Regions from separate parts of the Citrobacter enshiensis genome, predicted to be linked through region 1. Evidence: predicted binding sites of a transcription regulator. Region 1 holds the regulator's gene; each other region holds the start of a gene.

Region 1 (4,630 bases):
TCAGTTTATCCTGGCTATCGTCACGTGCTTTTGCGGTGGGTTTTAAACGCAGGGCGGGCAACATCAGGATCAGCGTAATCACAAACAGCGTGGCGAAAATGGCCTGCCAGGAAAAATGCGCGAGGATCCAGCTACCTAACAGCGGCGCAAGCGCAGGCGACAACCCGACCAATGGCATGATGGTGGCAAAAATACGGTTAACTTTTTGCGACGGGTAGTAATCCGTCACCAGTGCCTGCCAGACAACCGCAGCAGCACACACGCCAATGGCCTGGATAAAGCGCAGAACCAGCAAGCCCGTTGCACTTTCTACCCACAGCATACCCAGACTTCCCAGGGCGAAGATCGACAAGCCGACCAATAATATGGGCTTACGACCGTAGCGATCGGACAGCGGACCCCAGGCGAGTTGTGCGATGGCGAATCCGGCTAAGAACAGGCTCAGACTGGCGCTGACGGCAGAGGCCGGTGTTTGCAAATCGGCCTGAATTGCAGCAAATGCAGGTAAGTACATATCTGTTGCCAGAAAACCCAGTACGCTGAGACCCGCCAGCCAGACTAAAAAACCTTTTCCCGGTTGCATATTACATTCTCTTTTTTATCAGTAAGACATTGCCGCAGAGTGTAGGGAGTGAAATTCCCGTTGTGAAACGCTAATATTTGTCTACTGAATTCAAATTTTTTGTAGGCAGAATATGTGGTCAGAATATTCCCTTGAAGTTGTTGATGCTGTCGCGCGCAATGGCAGCTTCAGTTCCGCCGCCCAGGAGCTGCATCGCGTGCCTTCTGCAGTGAGCTACACCGTACGTCAACTGGAAGAGTGGCTGGCGGTGCCCTTGTTTGAACGACGCCATCGGGATGTGGAATTGACGCCTGCCGGTGCCTGGTTTTTAAAAGAAGGCCGCTCTGTTATCAAAAAAATGCAGATCACCCGCCAGCAGTGCCAACAGATTGCGAACGGTTGGCGAGGGCAACTGCCTATCGCGGTAGACAATATTGTGCGGCCAGAACGCACCCGGCAGATGATTGTCGATTTCTACCGCCACTTTGATGACGTTGAGCTGGTCGTTTCTCAGGAGGTGTTCAACGGCGTCTGGGATGCGCTTTCCGACGGACGCGTGGAACTGGCTATTGGTGCGACGCAGGCGATCCCCGTAGGGGGGCGCTATACCTTTCGCGATATGGGAATGTTGAGCTGGAGCTGCGTGGTGGCAAGTCATCATCCCCTGGCGGCGATGCCCGGTCCCTTGAGTGATGATACGTTGCGCAACTGGCCGTCGCTGGTCCGTGAAGACACGTCACGGACACTGCCTAAACGCATAACCTGGCTGCTGGACAACCAAAAGCGCGTGATCGTACCGGATTGGGAGTCGTCAGCAACCTGTCTTTCCGCCGGGTTATGCGTCGGTATGGTGCCCACGCATTTTGCAAAACCGTGGCTCGACAGTGGCAAATGGGTTGCGTTAACCCTGGAGAATCCGTTCCCGGATGCGGCATGTTGCCTGACCTGGCAGCAAAATGATACGTCGCCCGCCTTAGCCTGGTTGCTGGAGTATTTAGGCGACAGTGAAACGCTGAACAAAGAGTGGCTGCGAGAACCTGAAGAGGTTCCCGCAGAGGAGGCTTAACGACGATAGTCGCGGAACGGACCATCAGCAACCGAACGACGTTCGATCAGGCGCGGATGGACTTCAATGGACTGCGACTCTTCACGCTTATTCACGATACGGTCTAACAGCATATTAAAGGCCGTTTCGCCAAGTGAGTCTTTAGGCTGGTGAATGGTGGTCAGTGCGGGTGTGAAATAGCGCGCGTTACGCACATTGTCATAACCGATCACCGAAATATCCTGCGGTACCCGCAAGCCCATTTCATCGGCAGCACAGAGCGCCCCCATTGCCATGATGTCGCCACCGCAAAATACCGCGGTCGGGCGATGGGACTGAGAGAGGATCTGCTGCATTGCACGATAACCTGACTCGGGTTCAAAATCGCCCTGCACAATCCAGTCTTCCGGGACTTTTATCAGTGCTTCGTCCATCGCCTTCATAAAGCCCGCCAGGCGGCCAGCGCCGGTGTTGCGCTCCATCGGGCCGGGAATGGCGCCGATTTCACGATGACCGCGCTCCACCAGATAACGACCGGCCATATAACCGCCTTCGAAAGCGTTATCAATGACCGTATCGGTAAAGTCGGCTTTCGCTTCGCCCCAATCCATCACCACCATCGGAATATGGCGATACTCTTCAAGCATGGAAAGCAGAGACTCCGGATATTCCGAACACATGACCAGCAGGCCATCCACACGCTTTTGCGCCATCATGGAAAGATAGGCCCGCTGTTTTTCGAGATTATTCCAGGCATTGCCAAGGATCAGGGTATAGCCTTTCTGGAAGCAGTTCTTCTCAACGGCTTCAATAATCTCAGCAAAATAAGCGGCTTCACTGCTGGTTGCCAGCAGGCCGATAGATTTGGTGTGGTTCACCTTCAGGCTGCGGGCGACCGCACTCGGGGAGTAGTGCAGTTCTTTGATGGCAGCCCAGACGGCATTACGTGTCTCTTCTGCGACAAAACGCGTTTTGTTAATTACATGTGATACGGTTGTAGTGGAAACGTTTGCTCGCTTCGCTACATCTTTAATTGTTGCCATTACATTTCACTCCAGACCATATCCAAACTCCTGAAAATACTGTAGGTAAACGTTTGCCTTTACACACCCTTATCGCAACATCAGGGTTGCGGCACGCCGGGAAAACGACACGAAACGTCAGGAGGGGGTCAATGGCCGGTACGCTAATCAAGTAAGCGTGGAATTTTGTCTGATCTTGACGAAAAGGGGAAGAGTTAAAAGTGGTTATCAATATAAATCCTGGGAGATTTTTACATCCAAGTGTGTAAAAATGCGCAATATCACTTTTTGTGTGGAAATAAAAAGGAGCAAATTTGATGAGCACCGATCTGAAGTTTTCGTTAATAACCACTCTTATTGTTCTGGGTCTGATCGTAGCGGGTGGTCTGACCGCAGCACTGCACTGATTTACCGTGAGGGAGCGTGCTCTCCCTCATTTCGTTGCCCCTTCATTGTTACTAAATCGGCAAAAGTCTTTTGCCATTCTGTTAACTTTATTCTTTTTGTGATTGATGTCATGCTTTTGGCTCTTATCGGGTGTCGCTTCGCGGCACGGTGCAGCGGAGTCGATGTATGAAAATTAATTACCCCTTACTGGCGCTTGCGATTGGCGCATTCGGTATTGGGACCACGGAATTCTCTCCGATGGGCCTGTTGCCCGTCATTGCTCATGGCGTGAACGTCTCCATTCCCGCCGCCGGGATGCTCATCAGCGCTTATGCGGTGGGGGTGATGGTGGGCGCGCCGTTAATGACCCTGTTGCTGTCGCACCGCGCTCGTCGTAATGCGCTGATTTTTCTGATGGCCATTTTTACGCTGGGCAACGTCCTGTCGGCCATTGCGCCGGATTACACCACCTTAATGTTATCGCGCATTTTGACCAGCCTTAATCACGGTGCCTTTTTCGGGTTGGGTTCGGTCGTGGCGGCAAGTGTGGTGCCAAAACATAAGCAGGCCAGCGCCGTGGCGACAATGTTTATGGGGTTAACCATTGCGAACATTGGCGGCGTGCCTGCTGCCACATGGCTTGGGGAAACCATTGGCTGGCGGATGTCCTTTTTAGCGACCGCAGGGCTGGGTGTGATTGCCATGCTCAGTTTGTTCTTCTCTCTGCCGAAAGGCGGTGCAGGGGAACGGCCGGACGTGCGTAAAGAACTGGCTGTCTTGTTACGCCCGCAGGTGCTTTCTGCACTGCTCACCACCGTACTGGGCGCAGGGGCCATGTTTACCCTCTACACCTATATTTCACCCGTTCTGCAAAACATCGCTCATGCCACGCCGGCCTTCGTGACCGCGATGTTAGTGCTGATCGGCGTTGGATTCTCGATCGGCAACTATTTAGGCGGCAAACTGGCCGATCGATCCGTCAACGGTACTCTGAAAGGTTTCTTACTGCTGCTGGTGGTTATCATGCTGGCCATTCCTTTCCTTGCACGCAATGATCTGGGCGCTGCGTTCAGTATGGTGGTGTGGGGGGCGGCGACATTTGCCGTCGTTCCGCCTTTGCAGATGCGCGTGATGCGTGTTGCCAGTGAAGCGCCGGGGTTGTCCTCGTCGGTGAATATCGGGGCCTTTAACCTTGGCAATGCGTTAGGCGCGGCGGCAGGCGGGGCAGTGATTTCTGGCGGTCTGGGGTATAGCTTTGTTCCGGTGATGGGAGCTATCGTGGCAGGGCTGGCGTTATTGCTGGTCTTTGTTTCAGCGAGAAGGCAGCCTGAAACGGCATATGTCGCCAACTGATCGAGTGAGTTAAAAATAAAAACGCAGAAGGGATACCTTCTGCGTTGTCTTATTTACGCCGCGAAGTTCTTCGCAACGAATTCCCAGTTTACCAGCGCCCAGAAATGCTCCAGGTAGCCAGGACGGGCATTACGGTAGTCGATGTAGTACGCATGTTCCCACACGTCAACGGTCATCAGCGGCGTGGCATCCGTGGTTAACGGGGTGCCTGCGTTGGACGTAGAAACGATAGCCAGTTTGCCATCAGCCCCTTTCACCAAC
Region 2 (4,630 bases), 1.1 Mb from region 1:
GAAGGTGAAATGCGTATCTGGGTTGATGAAGCTTAATAAAAATGCCGGATGGCGACGCTAGCGCATCTTATCCGGCCTACAAGGCACTTTCCCGTAGGCCGGATCAGGCGAAGCCGTCATCCGGCATTTCCAGCGTTAACCTTCGTTGTGCATCTCGAGGTTTTCGACTTCGTTCTGACGTTGTACCGCTTTGGCGTCGTCATTACGCAGGGTATCCAGGAAATCGAGGTACTGCTGGTCAACATCTTTCGTCACATACACGCCATTAAACACTGAACATTCAAACTGTTGAATATCCGGGTTCTCGGCACGTACGGCTTCGATCAGATCGTTCAGATCCTGGAAGATGAGCCCATCCGCCCCGATGATCTGGCGGATTTCGTCGACTTCACGACCATGCGCGATAAGCTCCGTCGCCGTCGGCATATCAATACCGTAGACATTCGGGAAGCGAACCTCCGGCGCAGCAGAAGCGAGATAAACCTTCTTCGCCCCGGCTTCACGGGCCATCTCAATAATCTGCTCGGAGGTTGTCCCGCGCACGATAGAGTCATCCACCAGCAGGACGTTTTTATCGCGGAATTCCGCGCGATTGGCGTTCAGCTTACGGCGCACTGATTTACGGCGCAGCTGCTGGCCCGGCATGATAAAGGTACGGCCTACATAGCGGTTTTTCACAAACCCCTGGCGGTACGGTTTACCCAGAATGCGCGCGATTTCCAGCGCGATATCACACGAGGTTTCCGGAATCGGAATGACCACGTCGATATCCAGATCTTCCCATTCACGGGCAATTTTCTCTCCCAGTTTGGTGCCCATATTCACGCGGGCGCTGTAGACGGAAATCTTATCGATAAAGGAGTCAGGGCGCGCAAAGTAAACGTACTCGAACAGGCAAGGATTGCTGACCGGATTATCAGCACACTGACGGGTAAACAACTGGCCTTTTTCGGTGATATACACCGCTTCGCCAGGTGCTACATCGCGCAGGAACTCATAACCCAGAGTATCAAGGGCAACGCTTTCGGAAGCGACCATATACTCGGTACGACCATCGCCAATATCACGTTTGCCCAGCACTAACGGGCGAATGCCATTAGGATCGCGGAACGCGACCATGCCATGACCGATAATCATCGCCACGCACGCATACGCGCCGCGGATCTGACGGTTAGTCGCCGCGATGGCGGCAAAAATATTGTCGGCTTCCAGCGGATAATGGCGGAAGTTATCCAGTTCGCTGGCGAACACATTGAGCAGAATTTCAGAATCTGACGTGGTGTTGATGTGGCGGCGTTTTTCTTCAAACAGCTTTTTACGCAACTCATGCGCATTGGTCAGATTGCCATTATGGGCAAGCGTAATACCATACGGTGAGTTGACGTAAAAAGGTTGAGCTTCGGAGGCGCTGGAACTGCCAGCCGTAGGGTAACGCACATGACCGATGCCCATATTGCCTTGTAAACGCAACATGTGGCGAGCTTCGAAAATATCGCTCACTAAGCCATTCGCCTTGCGCAGGCGGAAGCAGTTGTTCGCATCGATGGTGATGATGCCTGCGGCATCCTGACCACGATGCTGGAGCACCGTTAACGCGTCATAAATCGACTGGTTGACCGGCATAACACCGGCGATACCGACAATACCGCACATACGTCTTTTCCTCGTTAAGCCACATCTCAGAACTCAGTTATGTTCTGGGCAAGAAACTTGACGAGCTTTGCAGATAGTCAAAGAACCATCTGATGATGAAACTGAACTGTGGGATAAGCTGCGACTTACTCCAGTCTTCACTTTTCGACAGGCCTGTAAAGGTATCGAGAAAGAACAGAATGGCGGCGACTATTAACGCTCCTCGCAGAGCCCCGAAACAGATCCCCAATACCCTGTCAGTTCCCGACAGACCGGTTTTCTCGACCAGCTGACCTATCACAAAATTGACGATAGCGCCGACGATAAGCGTCGCGATAAACAGTATCGCGATAGCAATCCCATTTCGAACCAGTTCGTCATCAAAGCCCGTAAACCAGACAGACAGGTAAGTGTAGTAATGGCTGGCGACAAAGAAAGCACAACCCCATGTCACCAACGATAAAGCTTCACGAACAAAGCCACGGATCAGGCTAACCAGACAGGAAAAACCAATCACCGCGATAATGGCGTAATCAATCCAGACCATACATGTCCCACGATTTTACGCCCTGTCGTCCTGTTCGGGGCGCATTCTAACAGAAAAAGAAAACGTTTGCGTAGGGATTTCCTTTCCACGCGTAAATAAAAATGGCGCTGAAAAAATCTTCAACGCCATCGTACTTTTTGCCTCAATGGGCAGTGTCGGATGGCGGTGTAAACACCTTATCCGACCTACAGAAGTGTCGGGCCGTAGGCCTGATAAGCGCAGCGCCATCAGGCAACGACTTCACTTAATTCGGGCTGTAACCCATCACTACCCCACTTAAACCGGAGATCTGCTGAAGCTCACCCAGTGAACTTTTCAACTTGTCTCTTGAAGCATCAGGTCCAACGAGAATACGGGTTATTTTACCCTGTACTGGCGTTGAGGGGGAAGTATATACCCGGAATCCCGCGCCACGAAGTTTACCGACTATCTCATTGACCTTATCAGCATTTTTCAATGCGCCCAGCTGTACAACCCAGGCTTTACCGGTCGGTGCCGGTTTTTCCTCGACAACCGGTTTCGGCGCAGGAGGCGGCGTCGGCGTCACCGCTACCGGTTGTTCACGCGGCGGTTGCGGCTTCGGCTTTTCAACCGGTTTTGGTTTGGGTTGTTCGACAGGCACAGGAACCGGATCGAGATCGGCGGTATTGTTCAACGCCAGACGAGACGGATCGAGGGATGGCGCAGCCGCGTCCCCTGCCCTGACCTCTTCCGCCGCGCCTTCAGGCGGCTGGGTCGGTAGCGCCTGCGTCGCTGCAGGCATCATATCCGGCTCATCACGGTCACCAGGTTTCGGTACCAGCGGGATCGCGGCAAACTCATCCTGATAATGTTTTTTCTGCCCGTCAAGCAGCCCAGGAAGCACGATCACCCCAAGCGCGACCAGCACAATGGTGCCGACTAAACGATTCTGAAATTTACTTGCCACCGTTTCTCCCCGCGTCAATCACTTCCATGACATGTGCGACAGTGTGAAACGATCCACACACCAGCACGGTATCCTCTGGTTTTGCGTCCGCCATTGCCGCATGCCATGCCAGAGCAACGCTGTCATAGGCGTTACCGCTCCCCAGATGTTCCAGCAATTGCTCCGCCGTCGCACCTCGCGGCCCTTCCAACGGCGCGCAATACCAGTCATCGACCACGCTTTTCAACCAGGCCAATGTCCCTGCAATATCTTTATCATGTAGCATACCGATAACAGCAAGCACTCGCCCGCTTTTCGGCAACATTTTCATGCGCCCGGTAAGATATTCCGCCGCATGAGGATTATGGGCAACATCAAGAATAACACGGGGCGATTCGCGCAAAATCTGAAAACGCCCCGGCAAAATAGCCTGAGCAATCCCTTCGCGAATCGCTTTTTCACTGACGTTCAGTGCACTGGCGCGTAGCGCGGCCAGCGCGGTGGCAGCATTAGGTTGTGGCACCTGCGGCAAGGGTAAATCCGTCACCGTGCCGTTGCTGTCGGTAAACGACCAGCTATCACCTGACACCTCAAAATGCCAGTCCACACCCCGACGACGTAACAGCGCTCCGGTTTCCTGCGCAACATCGGCGATGGTGTAAGGCATTTCAGGTTCGCCAACAATGGCCGGTTTTTCCGCACGAAAGATCCCCGCTTTCTCGCGGCCGATGCTTTCACGATCCGGTCCCAGCCAGTCAGTATGATCCAGCGCGATGCTGGTCACGACAGAGACATCTGCATCCACAATATTGGTGGCATCCAGACGACCGCCTAGCCCCACCTCCAGAATCACCACATCAAGCTGCGCCTGTTTAAACAGCCACAGCGCAGAAAGCGTGCCGTACTCAAAATAGGTTAGCGAAATATCACCGCGAGATTCTTCGATTTCTGCAAACGACGCGGTATGCGCAGACTCGGGTAATTCCTGCCCCTGCACCCGCACACGTTCAGTGTAGCGCACCAGATGTGGGGAACTGTAGACACCCACTTTATAGCCCGCCGCCATCAGCACGGATTCCAGCGTGCGGCAGGTCGTGCCCTTACCGTTCGTTCCGGCCACCGTAAAGACAAACGGGGCGGGCTTAAGAACACCGAGACGGGCCGCAACCTGACTTACACGCTCAAGGCCCAGCTCGATGGTTTTACTGTGCAGGTTTTCCAGATAAGAAAGCCACGAGGCCAGGGGCGACGCGGCTTTAGGGATTCGTTTATTGTCCATGATTTATGTAAATTCGCTACGGTGAGAAAAGAAAAAGGGCAGCGCCGATGGCCCTGCCCTTTTCAGTTATCAGGCCTCTGCTTCCTGATCCGGTACCGGCGGTACCACCACACCCTCGCGCGGTTCATCTGGATCCGGCGCTGGGAGGTTCATCAGCTTCGCCAGAACGCTTGCCAGTTTCAGGCGCATTTCCGGACGGCGGACGATCATATCGATAGCGCCTTTTTCAATCAGGAACTCACTGCGCTGGAATCCCGGCGGCAGC
Region 3 (4,630 bases), 1.8 Mb from region 1:
GCAATCTCTCAATTGAGTCATGGCAAACTGCCGGTTCATCTGATTGAAGCGACGGCGCCTGAAGCCCAGGATCACCCCGGTTTTGACGCCCGGGCGATCGCCCTGGCGGCAGGCACCTGCCAGCAACTGGCGCGGATGGGTATCTGGCAGGCGATTGCCGATTGCGCAACGGCCATCAATACCGTTCACGTCAGCGATCGCGGGCATGCCGGTTTTGTGACTCTGGATGCGCAGGATTATCGTATTGCGGCGTTAGGACAGGTCGTTGAGTTGCACGATGTCGGTCAGCGCTTGTTCGGACTGTTGCGCAAAGCACCGGGCGTGACGCTACATTGCCCCGCTCGCGTCGCCACGGTTTCGCGCACGCAGGAGCAGGTCAATGTTACGCTGGAAAACGGTGATGTGATTACCGGCGACGTTCTGGTTGCGGCTGATGGTACGCGTTCTGCGCTGGCAACGGCCTGCGGTGTGGACTGGCAGCAAACGCCATACGAACAGTTAGCGGTGATCGCCAACGTGGCTGTTTCTGTGCCCCATGAGGGGCGTGCGTTTGAGCGCTTTACCCAACATGGTCCACTGGCGATGTTGCCAATGTCCGGGGAGCGTTGCTCACTGGTGTGGTGCCATCCGCTTGAGCGGCGTGATGAGGTGATGGCCTGGTCTGATGAACAGTTTTGCCGTGAATTGCAGAGCGCATTTGGCTGGCGACTGGGGCGTATTACCCAGGCGGGAAAACGCAGCGCCTATCCGCTTTCGCTGACGACGGCGGTCAAAGCCGTCACCCATCGTACCGTGCTGGTGGGGAATGCCGCGCAGACACTGCATCCTATCGCAGGACAAGGTTTTAATCTTGGATTACGTGATGTGATGAGCCTTGCCGAAACGCTGACCCAGGCATGGCAAGCCGACGAAGACGTCGGCGAATATCGCGTGCTGTCGCGTTATCAACAGCGTCGACAGGCAGACCGTGAAACAACGATTGGCGTGACGAACAGTCTGGTTCATCTGTTTGCTAATCACTGGACGCCGCTGGTTGTCGGGCGCAATGTCGGATTGATGGCAATGGAATTATTGACACCGGCACGCGATGTGCTGGCGCAGCGCACCCTGGGTTGGGTCGCGCGTTAAATATGACCTGTAGGCCGGATAAGGCGAAGCCGCCATCCGGCAGGGTTACCCGCACAAATGCCTGATGGCGCTACGCTTATCAGGCCTACGGATTACAGGTTTTGGTTTCGAGGAGCAAACAGTGCAAAGTGTTGATGTAGCTATTGTGGGTGGAGGCATGGTAGGTCTGGCCGTCGCCTGCGGCTTACAGGGTAGCGGCTTACGTGTCGCCGTGCTGGAACAGCATGTCCCTCAGCCACTGGCGAATGATGCTCCACCGGCGCTTCGCGTGTCGGCCATTAATGCCGCCAGCGAAAAATTGCTCACGCGTCTCGGCGTGTGGTCAGATATTGTTGCCCGTCGGGCCAGTTGCTATCACGGCATGGAAGTCTGGGACAAAGACAGCTTTGGACGCATTGCGTTCGATGATAAAAGTATGGGCTACAGTCATCTTGGGCACATTGTTGAAAACACGGTGATCCACTATGCCCTGTGGCAAAAAGCGCAGAAATCCTCGGATGTTACGCTGATGGCTCCCGCAGAACTGCAGCAGGTGGCCTGGGGGGAAAATGAAACGTTTCTGACCCTGAAAGACGGCACGATGTTAACCGCTCGCCTGGTGGTTGGGGCGGACGGCGCGAACTCCTGGCTGCGTAGCAAAGCCGATATTCCGCTGACTTTCTGGGACTATCGCCATCATGCGCTGGTCGCTACCATTCGTACCGAAGAGGCGCACGATGCCGTTGCTCGCCAGGCGTTTCATGGCGAAGGTATTCTCGCGTTTTTGCCCCTCGTCGACCCGCATCTTTGCTCTATTGTCTGGTCGCTTTCGCCACAAGAGGCTGAGCGGATGCAACATGCGAGCGAAGAGGAATTCAACCGGGCATTGAATATTGCGTTTGATAACCGACTCGGGTTGTGTCGCGTGGAAAGCGAACGCCAGGTCTTCCCGCTGACGGGGCGTTATGCCCGCCAGTTTGCCGCCCATCGTCTGGCATTGGTCGGTGATGCCGCCCATACCATCCATCCGCTGGCGGGGCAGGGGGTTAACCTCGGCTTTATGGATGCTGCGGAACTTATCGATGAACTGAAGCGTTTGCAGCGTCAGGGCAAAGATATCGGTCAGTATCTGTATTTGCGTCGTTACGAGCGCAGCCGTAAGCACAGTGCCGCCATGATGCTGGCGGGTATGCAAGGTTTTCGCGAGCTGTTTGCTGGGGAGAATCCCGCGAAGAAATTGCTGCGCGATATTGGTCTGAAACTGGCCGATACCCTCCCTGGTGTAAAACCGCAACTTATCCGTCAGGCGATGGGGCTTAATGATTTGCCTGAGTGGCTTCGTTAACAAATCCCCCTGCTTCTAAGAGTTTGAGACCCGTCACACTTTCTTCTCCCGGCCTTCGTGCCGGGGGACTCACCTCATTTGAAATAATCTAATTCCACGTCGTTTTTCGCATTAGATTTTTTTATATCACGATTTTTGCTCGTCTCGATTTTTGACATTTTTTTAGAATTTAATATCGATTAAATCGGTTTTTTGTGCCTGTGATTTGTGTGTTATGGATTCGTTAATTATATTTTTGGTTTTTTGTTCTGTGGTCTGCTTTGCCATTTTTTGGCATAAGCTAATGTGATAGTTAATTTTACCTTATGGTTAAGCGTCAGTTTCGGTGGTAAGTTCAATGGAAAAGAGAACGTTTGCGTTGAGGCCATGACGTGGCTTCGATGACGGGTTTCGTGGCGTAAATTTCATCACGAAATGGTTGCAAGCCCTGCTTATTCAACGAGGAAAAGATGGCTCAACAGACTCCTTTGTACGAACAACACACGTTATGTGGCGCCCGGATGGTCGATTTCCATGGCTGGATGATGCCGCTGCATTACGGTTCCCAGCTCGATGAGCATCATGCTGTGCGCACCGATGCCGGTATGTTTGATGTTTCGCATATGACGATTGTCGATCTGCGAGGCAGCCGCACCCGGGAGTTTTTGCGTTATCTGCTGGCAAATGACGTGGCAAAGCTAACGAAGACCGGGAAAGCCCTCTACTCCGGTATGCTTAATGCCTCAGGCGGCGTAATAGATGACCTTATCGTCTACTACTTCACTGAAGATTTCTTCCGCCTCGTTGTTAACTCCGCCACCCGCGAAAAAGACCTCTCCTGGATTTCCCAACACGCCGAACCGTATGCCATCGACATTACCGTCCGTGACGATCTGTCGTTGATCGCCGTGCAGGGGCCAACCGCGCAGGCGAAAGCAGCCGCGTTGTTTACTGAAGAACAGCGTCGCGCAGTCGAAGGGATGAAACCGTTCTTTGGCGTCCAGGCGGGCGATCTCTTCATTGCGACAACCGGCTATACCGGTGAAGCGGGCTATGAAATCGCCATGCCAAATGAAAAGGCGGCAGATTTCTGGCGTGCGCTGGTGGAAGCTGGCGTGAAGCCGTGTGGTCTGGGTGCGCGTGATACGTTGCGTCTGGAGGCTGGCATGAACCTGTACAGCCAGGAGATGGACGAGAGCATTTCTCCATTAGCCGCCAACATGGGCTGGACCATTGCCTGGGAGCCGACTGACCGTGATTTTATCGGTCGTGAAGCGCTGGAAACGCAGCGTGAAAAAGGGCATGAGCAGTTGGTGGGGCTGATCATGACGGAAAAAGGCGTGTTGCGTAATGAGTTGCCAGTTCGCTTTATCGATGCACAGGGCAACACGCAGGAAGGCATTATCACCAGCGGCACTTTCTCTCCGACGCTGGGCTACAGCATTGCGCTGGCGCGTGTGCCTGCGGGCATTGGTGAAACGGCGATTGTGCAGATCCGTAACCGCGAGATGCCAGTAAAAGTAACGAAACCTATTTTTGTGCGTAACGGCAAAGCCGTCGCGTGATTCATCCTTTTTTGGAGATTGATTGATGAGCAACGTACCTGCAGAACTGAAATACAGCAAAGAACACGAATGGCTGCGTAAAGAAGCGGACGGTACTTACACCGTGGGCATTACCGAACACGCTCAGGAACTGTTGGGCGACATGGTGTTTGTCGATCTGCCAGACGTCGGCTCTACCGTTAGCGCAGGCGATGATTGCGCGGTAGCAGAGTCCGTCAAAGCGGCCTCTGATATTTATGCACCGGTGGGGGGCGAGATCGTGGCCGTTAACGACGTGCTCAGCGACTCTCCGGAGCTTATCAACAGCGAACCGTATGCGGGTGGCTGGATTTTCAAAATCAAAGCCAACGACGCGAGCGAAATCGACGCGCTGCTGGATGCCACTGCATACGAAGCCCTGTTAGAAGACGAGTAAATACGCTTCATACTTCGCGCTGCAGGTGCGTTGGCTGCGCTCGTTCACCCCAGTCATGTACTTATGTACGTTCCTGGGGATTCACTGACTTGCCGCCTTCCTGCAACGCGAATTATTTTGCGTATTCAGGTAAGTAGAGACACCTACGATTCACTGCACGTTTCAGGAACCATCGCCCATGACACAGACGTTAAGCCAGCTTGAAAACAGCGGCGCTTT

What was found. Region 1 encodes PurR, which represses purine synthesis genes. Its sites were predicted from a motif close to CANGCAAACGTTTGCNTG; they were not measured.
Region 2: the regulator PurR is predicted to act here: its motif matches at 2,235-2,252, upstream of cvpA (colicin V production protein).
Region 3: the regulator PurR is predicted to act here: its motif matches at 2,795-2,812, upstream of gcvT (glycine cleavage system aminomethyltransferase GcvT).

What each region holds. Positions count from the first base shown of each region.
Region 1 covers NZ_CP119862.1:2,616,799-2,621,428, reverse strand. Annotated here, with positions in the region: gene punC (purine nucleoside transporter PunC) at 1-583, opposite strand, end outside; gene punR (DNA-binding transcriptional activator PunR) at 696-1,628, shown strand; gene purR (HTH-type transcriptional repressor PurR) at 1,625-2,650, opposite strand; gene cydH (cytochrome bd-I oxidase subunit CydH) at 2,947-3,036, shown strand; gene P2W74_RS12785 (MFS transporter) at 3,203-4,369, shown strand; gene sodB (superoxide dismutase [Fe]) at 4,423-4,630, opposite strand, start outside.
Region 2 covers NZ_CP119862.1:1,497,003-1,501,632, reverse strand. Annotated here, with positions in the region: gene P2W74_RS07250 (glycoside hydrolase family 127 protein) at 1-36, shown strand, start outside; gene purF (amidophosphoribosyltransferase) at 136-1,653, opposite strand; gene cvpA (colicin V production protein) at 1,691-2,179, opposite strand; gene dedD (cell division protein DedD) at 2,424-3,107, opposite strand; gene folC (bifunctional tetrahydrofolate synthase/dihydrofolate synthase) at 3,097-4,365, opposite strand; gene accD (acetyl-CoA carboxylase, carboxyltransferase subunit beta) at 4,435-4,630, opposite strand, start outside.
Region 3 covers NZ_CP119862.1:794,334-798,963, forward strand. Annotated here, with positions in the region: gene ubiH (2-octaprenyl-6-methoxyphenyl hydroxylase) at 1-1,128, shown strand, start outside; gene ubiI (FAD-dependent 2-octaprenylphenol hydroxylase) at 1,250-2,452, shown strand; gene P2W74_RS23780 (hypothetical protein) at 2,527-2,610, opposite strand; gene gcvT (glycine cleavage system aminomethyltransferase GcvT) at 2,902-3,996, shown strand; gene gcvH (glycine cleavage system protein GcvH) at 4,022-4,411, shown strand; gene gcvP (aminomethyl-transferring glycine dehydrogenase) at 4,590-4,630, shown strand, end outside.